3 regions of the Lysinibacillus pakistanensis genome follow, and region 1 is predicted to be linked to each of the others. Evidence: a T-box and tRNA genes for the amino acid it is inferred to sense, from the RefSeq annotation. Region 1 holds a T-box; the other regions hold tRNA genes.

Evidence for each region. The T-box of region 1 lies ahead of alaS (alanine--tRNA ligase). A T-box ahead of a tRNA ligase gene usually reads a tRNA of that ligase, here a tRNA-Ala.
Region 2: it encodes a tRNA-Ala, which carries the amino acid that the T-box ahead of alaS (alanine--tRNA ligase) is inferred to sense. The anticodon was not compared.
Region 3: it encodes a tRNA-Ala, which carries the amino acid that the T-box ahead of alaS (alanine--tRNA ligase) is inferred to sense. The anticodon was not compared.

The regions. Positions count from the first base shown of each region.
Region 1 covers NZ_CP126101.1:3,573,782-3,576,003, reverse strand. Annotated here, with positions in the region: gene QNH24_RS17775 (magnesium transporter CorA family protein) at 9-974, shown strand; T-box leader at 1,044-1,255, shown strand; gene alaS (alanine--tRNA ligase) at 1,334-2,222, shown strand, end outside.
Region 2 covers NZ_CP126101.1:4,062,449-4,064,670, reverse strand. Annotated here, with positions in the region: rRNA gene rrf (5S ribosomal RNA) at 1-27, shown strand, start outside; tRNA gene QNH24_RS20280 (tRNA-Val) at 38-113, shown strand; tRNA gene QNH24_RS20275 (tRNA-Thr) at 117-192, shown strand; tRNA gene QNH24_RS20270 (tRNA-Lys) at 197-272, shown strand; tRNA gene QNH24_RS20265 (tRNA-Leu) at 295-379, shown strand; tRNA gene QNH24_RS20260 (tRNA-Gly) at 416-490, shown strand; tRNA gene QNH24_RS20255 (tRNA-Leu) at 496-584, shown strand; tRNA gene QNH24_RS20250 (tRNA-Arg) at 593-669, shown strand; tRNA gene QNH24_RS20245 (tRNA-Pro) at 680-756, shown strand; tRNA gene QNH24_RS20240 (tRNA-Ala) at 774-849, shown strand; tRNA gene QNH24_RS20235 (tRNA-Met) at 876-949, shown strand; tRNA gene QNH24_RS20230 (tRNA-Ile) at 957-1,033, shown strand; tRNA gene QNH24_RS20225 (tRNA-Ser) at 1,049-1,141, shown strand; tRNA gene QNH24_RS20220 (tRNA-Met) at 1,188-1,262, shown strand; tRNA gene QNH24_RS20215 (tRNA-Asp) at 1,267-1,342, shown strand; tRNA gene QNH24_RS20210 (tRNA-Phe) at 1,402-1,477, shown strand; tRNA gene QNH24_RS20205 (tRNA-Gly) at 1,483-1,556, shown strand; tRNA gene QNH24_RS20200 (tRNA-Ile) at 1,558-1,634, shown strand; tRNA gene QNH24_RS20195 (tRNA-Asn) at 1,639-1,715, shown strand; tRNA gene QNH24_RS20190 (tRNA-Ser) at 1,726-1,816, shown strand; tRNA gene QNH24_RS20185 (tRNA-Glu) at 1,819-1,890, shown strand; gene QNH24_RS20180 (S-layer homology domain-containing protein) at 2,170-2,222, shown strand, end outside.
Region 3 covers NZ_CP126101.1:4,070,180-4,072,401, reverse strand. Annotated here, with positions in the region: rRNA gene QNH24_RS20415 (23S ribosomal RNA) at 1-45, shown strand, start outside; rRNA gene rrf (5S ribosomal RNA) at 208-323, shown strand; tRNA gene QNH24_RS20405 (tRNA-Val) at 334-409, shown strand; tRNA gene QNH24_RS20400 (tRNA-Thr) at 413-488, shown strand; tRNA gene QNH24_RS20395 (tRNA-Lys) at 493-568, shown strand; tRNA gene QNH24_RS20390 (tRNA-Leu) at 591-675, shown strand; tRNA gene QNH24_RS20385 (tRNA-Gly) at 712-786, shown strand; tRNA gene QNH24_RS20380 (tRNA-Leu) at 792-880, shown strand; tRNA gene QNH24_RS20375 (tRNA-Arg) at 889-965, shown strand; tRNA gene QNH24_RS20370 (tRNA-Pro) at 976-1,052, shown strand; tRNA gene QNH24_RS20365 (tRNA-Ala) at 1,070-1,145, shown strand; tRNA gene QNH24_RS20360 (tRNA-Met) at 1,172-1,245, shown strand; tRNA gene QNH24_RS20355 (tRNA-Ile) at 1,253-1,329, shown strand; tRNA gene QNH24_RS20350 (tRNA-Ser) at 1,345-1,437, shown strand; tRNA gene QNH24_RS20345 (tRNA-Met) at 1,484-1,558, shown strand; tRNA gene QNH24_RS20340 (tRNA-Asp) at 1,563-1,638, shown strand; tRNA gene QNH24_RS20335 (tRNA-Phe) at 1,698-1,773, shown strand; tRNA gene QNH24_RS20330 (tRNA-Gly) at 1,779-1,852, shown strand; tRNA gene QNH24_RS20325 (tRNA-Ile) at 1,854-1,930, shown strand; tRNA gene QNH24_RS20320 (tRNA-Asn) at 1,935-2,011, shown strand; tRNA gene QNH24_RS20315 (tRNA-Ser) at 2,022-2,112, shown strand; tRNA gene QNH24_RS20310 (tRNA-Glu) at 2,115-2,186, shown strand.

The sequences.
Region 1 (2,222 bases):
GAAAAACAATGATTAAAATCCATTATTTTAAAAAAAGAAGCAACGTAGTAGAACATGATTTTAATTTGAAAGAATTTAAACATGGCCTCCATGCCGAGGATTTATTATGGGTTGACTTATATGCATATAGCTACAATGAATTAAATGATATCGCGGAAATTTTTGGCTTCCATCCATTAGCGGTAGAGGATTGCTTAAACGAAGGTTCTCGCCCTAAAATGGATCATTATGGCGACTATAAATTTTTTGTTTTTCATGCCCCGATCTATAATGAAAAAAGTAGCAATGAAATAACTACAGTAGAATTAAATATTTTTATGGGTCCTAATTATGTTGTAACGGTTCATAAGCAAAAGCTTAAATGGCTAGGTCACATCGAAAATATTTGCTTAAACAGTACAAAGTATTTAGATAAAGGCACTGATTTTCTTTTGCATACACTTATTGACGGCATTACTGATGAATATTTCCCAGTTTTAGAACGGATTAGAGCGCGTATAGATGAGCTTGAAGAGGAAATATATGATTATCAGCCGAAAATAGTTACAGAGGAGTTTCTTGCGCTTAAGCGAACTATTATATTCATTCGACAGGCAATTATGCCACAAAAAAGAATTTTTTCAAATAGTAATGGTCAGTGGAAATTTGAAATTCGTGAGGAAAATATTCCATTCTATAAAGATTTAAATGACCATCTTGAACGAATTGTTGAATCGACAGAAACCTATAGAGATTTAGTAAACAGTACCTTAGATACTTATTTTTCAATTATTAGTGGCAAATCAATTGAAAAGCTTAATCTGCTTACTGTAATATCAACAATTATGCTGCCATTATCAGTCATTACAAGCTTTTTTGGCATGAATGTTCCATTGCCATATCCGGATTCACCAATTACAACGATTACAATTAGTGTATTTTTAGTTGTATTTACTTGGGGAATGTGGGCATACTTCAAAAAAATGATTGCCTAATGATGCTTAGTCATACTAGTGCCAATTGACAGAACAAAATATTTTTTTTATAATGCTCGATAGAAAATAGTAAAAACGATGATGGAACAAGTACGTATTTGTGGGTGTTCAGAAAGGGATTTCTTGGCTGAAAAAATCCTCACATGGCAGATACCGAAAGCTACTCCAGAGTGCAGTTAATCTCTGCCGTTCACTTACGTTACAAGTGCTAAAGAGGTAAGTATTTTTTACTTACAACTAGGGTGGTACCGCGAGACAACTAACAAGTCCTCGTCCCTTATTGGGATGAGGGCTTTTTTATGCTTATTTGCGGATTCATATCGTAAACTTAACAAAATTAATGAGGAGGAATTTATCCTATGAAAGCAGCAGATATTCGCCGTATGTATTTGGAATTCTTTAAAGAGAAAGGTCATCATCATGAGCCATCAGCTCCACTAGTACCCATTAATGACCCATCCTTACTTTGGATTAACTCTGGTGTTGCTACTCTTAAACCATATTTTGATGGACGTGTTATTCCAGAAAATCCACGTATCACAAATGCGCAAAAATCGATTCGTACAAATGACATTGAAAACGTAGGTAAAACAGCACGTCACCATACGTTTTTCGAAATGCTTGGTAACTTCTCTATTGGAGATTACTTCAAAAAAGAAGCGATTCATTATGCTTGGGAGTTCTTAACAGATAAAAAGTGGATGGGCTTTGATCCAGAGCTTTTATCTATTACTATTCATCCTGAAGACCAAGAAGCCTATGATGTTTGGCATAACGAAATTGGAATCCCTGAAGAACGTTTAATCCGATTAGAGGGGAACTTCTGGGATATTGGAGAAGGTCCTTCTGGTCCAAACTCAGAGATTTTTTATGACCGTGGAGAAGAATACGGCTCTAATGATAGTGATCCAGAAATGTATCCAGGTGGAGAAAATGAACGCTACCTTGAAATTTGGAACTTAGTGTTCTCACAATTCAACCATAATCCAGATGGTACGTATACGCCGCTGCCAAAGCAAAATATTGATACAGGTATGGGTCTTGAGCGTATTGTGTCAGTTGTTCAAAATGTTCCAACTAACTTTGATACTGATTTATTCATGCCAATTATTGAAAAAATTGAGGAGTTTGCTAACCGTAAGTATAAGCGTCCTAGTGAAGTAGATTTAAATGAAATCTTCGGTTCAGAAGAGGATATTAATACACCATTCAAAGTAATTGCAGACCACATCCGTACAGTAGCTTTTG
Region 2 (2,222 bases), 490 kb from region 1:
CCCTGTGATAGTAGGACGTCGCTAGGCATAATACCCAGGAGGATTAGCTCAGCTGGGAGAGCATCTGCCTTACAAGCAGAGGGTCGGCGGTTCGAGCCCGTCATCCTCCACCATATGCCGGTTTAGCTCAGCAGGTAGAGCAACTGACTTGTAATCAGTAGGTCGTGGGTTCGATTCCTATAGCCGGCACCATTTTGAGCCATTAGCTCAGTTGGTAGAGCATCTGACTTTTAATCAGAGGGTCGAAGGTTCGAGTCCTTCATGGCTCACCATTAAGATTACCAACAAATATATGCGGGTGTGGCGGAATTGGCAGACGCACTAGACTTAGGATCTAGCGCCGCAAGGCGTGGGGGTTCGACTCCCTTCACCCGCACCATTTTAGTAAAATTGCCAGATAAAAACTTATGCACATGCGGAAGTAGTTCAGTGGTAGAACACCACCTTGCCAAGGTGGGGGTCGCGAGTTCGAACCTCGTCTTCCGCTCCAAATGTGCCGGGGTGGCGGAACTGGCAGACGCACAGGACTTAAAATCCTGCGGTAGGTGACTACCGTACCGGTTCGATTCCGGTCCTCGGCACCATTTTTAATGCGCCCGTAGCTCAATTGGATAGAGCGTCTGACTACGGATCAGAAGGTTATGGGTTCGACTCCTGTCGGGCGCGCCAAAAGAACGAACGGGAAGTAGCTCAGCTTGGTAGAGCACTTGGTTTGGGACCAAGGGGTCGCAGGTTCGAATCCTGTCTTCCCGACCATTTTCTAAAATTATTATGGGGCCTTAGCTCAGCTGGGAGAGCGCCTGCCTTGCACGCAGGAGGTCAGCGGTTCGATCCCGCTAGGCTCCACCATAATAAATAACCAGTATAAAGATCCTGGCGGCGTAGCTCAGCTGGCTAGAGCGTACGGTTCATACCCGTAAGGTCGGGGGTTCGATCCCCTCTGCCGCCATCTTAAAGGACCTTTAGCTCAGTTGGTTAGAGCAGACGGCTCATAACCGTCCGGTCGCAGGTTCGAGTCCTGCAAGGTCCACCATTTATATATTGTTACGGAGGTATACCCAAGTCTGGCTGAAGGGATCGGTCTTGAAAACCGACAGGCGGGTAACACCGCGCGGGGGTTCGAATCCCTCTACCTCCTCCAGTTTTTAAATAAATGGTGCTTGAGAACTCGAAAAGAATATAATTATCGCGGGGTGGAGCAGTGGTAGCTCGTCGGGCTCATAACCCGAAGGTCGTTGGTTCAAATCCGGCCCCCGCAACCAAAAAGGTCCCGTGGTGTAGCGGTTAACATGCCTGCCTGTCACGCAGGAGATCGCCGGTTCGATCCCGGTCGGGACCGCCATTATTTTTCAAGAGTAGACATGAGAAGCAAAGAATGAGCAAGCTTAGCATGGACAAAAAGGGTCAGTAGCTCAGTTGGTAGAGCATTAGATTGAAGCTCTAAGTGTCGGCGGTTCGATTCCGTCCTGACCCACCATTTATGCGGGTGTAGTTTAATGGTAAAACCTCAGCCTTCCAAGCTGATGTCGTGGGTTCGATTCCCATCACCCGCTCCAAGGGCCTATAGCTCAGCTGGTTAGAGCGCACGCCTGATAAGCGTGAGGTCGATGGTTCGAGTCCATTTAGGCCCACCATTATTCCGAAGTAGCTCAGTTGGTAGTAGCACCTGACTGTTAATCAGGTTGTCGCAGGTTCGAGTCCTGCCTTCGGAGCCATTTTTTATTTGGGGAAGTACTCAAGAGGCTGAAGAGGCGCCCCTGCTAAGGGTGTAGGTCGGGTAACCGGCGCGAGGGTTCAAATCCCTCCTTCTCCGCCATTGGCCCGTTGGTCAAGTGGTTAAGACACCGCCCTTTCACGGCGGTAACACGGGTTCGAATCCCGTACGGGTCATACGAGAAAAAGCAGTAGATGTTAATTTACATCTACTGCTTTTTTATGATTTCTTCGTTTGTTTTTGCTTGATATGTTAAAAGCATAAAAAATCCTTATACATCCTTCGATATAATCTTTCATTCTGAATAAGCTACAAATATACTCGTAGCCGAATTATTTACTGTCATTTAGACAAATATTCCATGGTAAATCTCAATAATATTGGTATATCCTTTGGAATAACTCTAGCTTTCTTTTATAATAGAGGTTGAATAGAATTAGTAGGAGGTTATAAATATGAAGAAAAAGCAAAATAAATGGATTGTGAGCGCGGCATCTACAGCATTGGT
Region 3 (2,222 bases), 500 kb from region 1:
GACACATGGAGCTGACGAATACTAATCGATCGAGGACTTAACCAAAAAGTTTGAAGCATTCAATGCGCCGTTTATCCAGTTTTGAAAGAATAACCACTTTCATGAGAACTTCAAAATTCAGTTTATTTTGAAGCTTAAATAAAGGAACTTATGCTAAGAACGCAACATCCATGTTGCAACGCAGAAGCCAGCACATCCATGTGCAAGTCTAGTGATGATGGCAAAGAGGTCACACCCGTTCCCATACCGAACACGGAAGTTAAGCTCTTTAGCGCCGATGGTAGTTGGGGGCTTCCCCCTGTGAGAGTAGGACGTCGCTAGGCATAATACCCAGGAGGATTAGCTCAGCTGGGAGAGCATCTGCCTTACAAGCAGAGGGTCGGCGGTTCGAGCCCGTCATCCTCCACCATATGCCGGTTTAGCTCAGCAGGTAGAGCAACTGACTTGTAATCAGTAGGTCGTGGGTTCGATTCCTATAGCCGGCACCATTTTGAGCCATTAGCTCAGTTGGTAGAGCATCTGACTTTTAATCAGAGGGTCGAAGGTTCGAGTCCTTCATGGCTCACCATTAAGATTACCAACAAATATATGCGGGTGTGGCGGAATTGGCAGACGCACTAGACTTAGGATCTAGCGCCGCAAGGCGTGGGGGTTCGACTCCCTTCACCCGCACCATTTTAGTAAAATTGCCAGATAAAAACTTATGCACATGCGGAAGTAGTTCAGTGGTAGAACACCACCTTGCCAAGGTGGGGGTCGCGAGTTCGAACCTCGTCTTCCGCTCCAAATGTGCCGGGGTGGCGGAACTGGCAGACGCACAGGACTTAAAATCCTGCGGTAGGTGACTACCGTACCGGTTCGATTCCGGTCCTCGGCACCATTTTTAATGCGCCCGTAGCTCAATTGGATAGAGCGTCTGACTACGGATCAGAAGGTTATGGGTTCGACTCCTGTCGGGCGCGCCAAAAGAACGAACGGGAAGTAGCTCAGCTTGGTAGAGCACTTGGTTTGGGACCAAGGGGTCGCAGGTTCGAATCCTGTCTTCCCGACCATTTTCTAAAATTATTATGGGGCCTTAGCTCAGCTGGGAGAGCGCCTGCCTTGCACGCAGGAGGTCAGCGGTTCGATCCCGCTAGGCTCCACCATAATAAATAACCAGTATAAAGATCCTGGCGGCGTAGCTCAGCTGGCTAGAGCGTACGGTTCATACCCGTAAGGTCGGGGGTTCGATCCCCTCTGCCGCCATCTTAAAGGACCTTTAGCTCAGTTGGTTAGAGCAGACGGCTCATAACCGTCCGGTCGCAGGTTCGAGTCCTGCAAGGTCCACCATTTATATATTGTTACGGAGGTATACCCAAGTCTGGCTGAAGGGATCGGTCTTGAAAACCGACAGGCGGGTAACACCGCGCGGGGGTTCGAATCCCTCTACCTCCTCCAGTTTTTAAATAAATGGTGCTTGAGAACTCGAAAATAATATAATTATCGCGGGGTGGAGCAGTGGTAGCTCGTCGGGCTCATAACCCGAAGGTCGTTGGTTCAAATCCAGCCCCCGCAACCAAAAAGGTCCCGTGGTGTAGCGGTTAACATGCCTGCCTGTCACGCAGGAGATCGCCGGTTCGATCCCGGTCGGGACCGCCATTATTTTTCAAGAGTAGACATGAGAAGCAAAGAATGAGCAAGCTTAGCATGGACAAAAAGGGTCAGTAGCTCAGTTGGTAGAGCATTAGATTGAAGCTCTAAGTGTCGGCGGTTCGATTCCGTCCTGACCCACCATTTATGCGGGTGTAGTTTAATGGTAAAACCTCAGCCTTCCAAGCTGATGTCGTGGGTTCGATTCCCATCACCCGCTCCAAGGGCCTATAGCTCAGCTGGTTAGAGCGCACGCCTGATAAGCGTGAGGTCGATGGTTCGAGTCCATTTAGGCCCACCATTATTCCGAAGTAGCTCAGTTGGTAGTAGCACCTGACTGTTAATCAGGTTGTCGCAGGTTCGAGTCCTGCCTTCGGAGCCATTTTTTATTTGGGGAAGTACTCAAGAGGCTGAAGAGGCGCCCCTGCTAAGGGTGTAGGTCGGGTAACCGGCGCGAGGGTTCAAATCCCTCCTTCTCCGCCATTGGCCCGTTGGTCAAGTGGTTAAGACACCGCCCTTTCACGGCGGTAACACGGGTTCGAATCCCGTACGGGTCATACGAGAAAAAGCAGTAGATGTTAATTTACATCTAT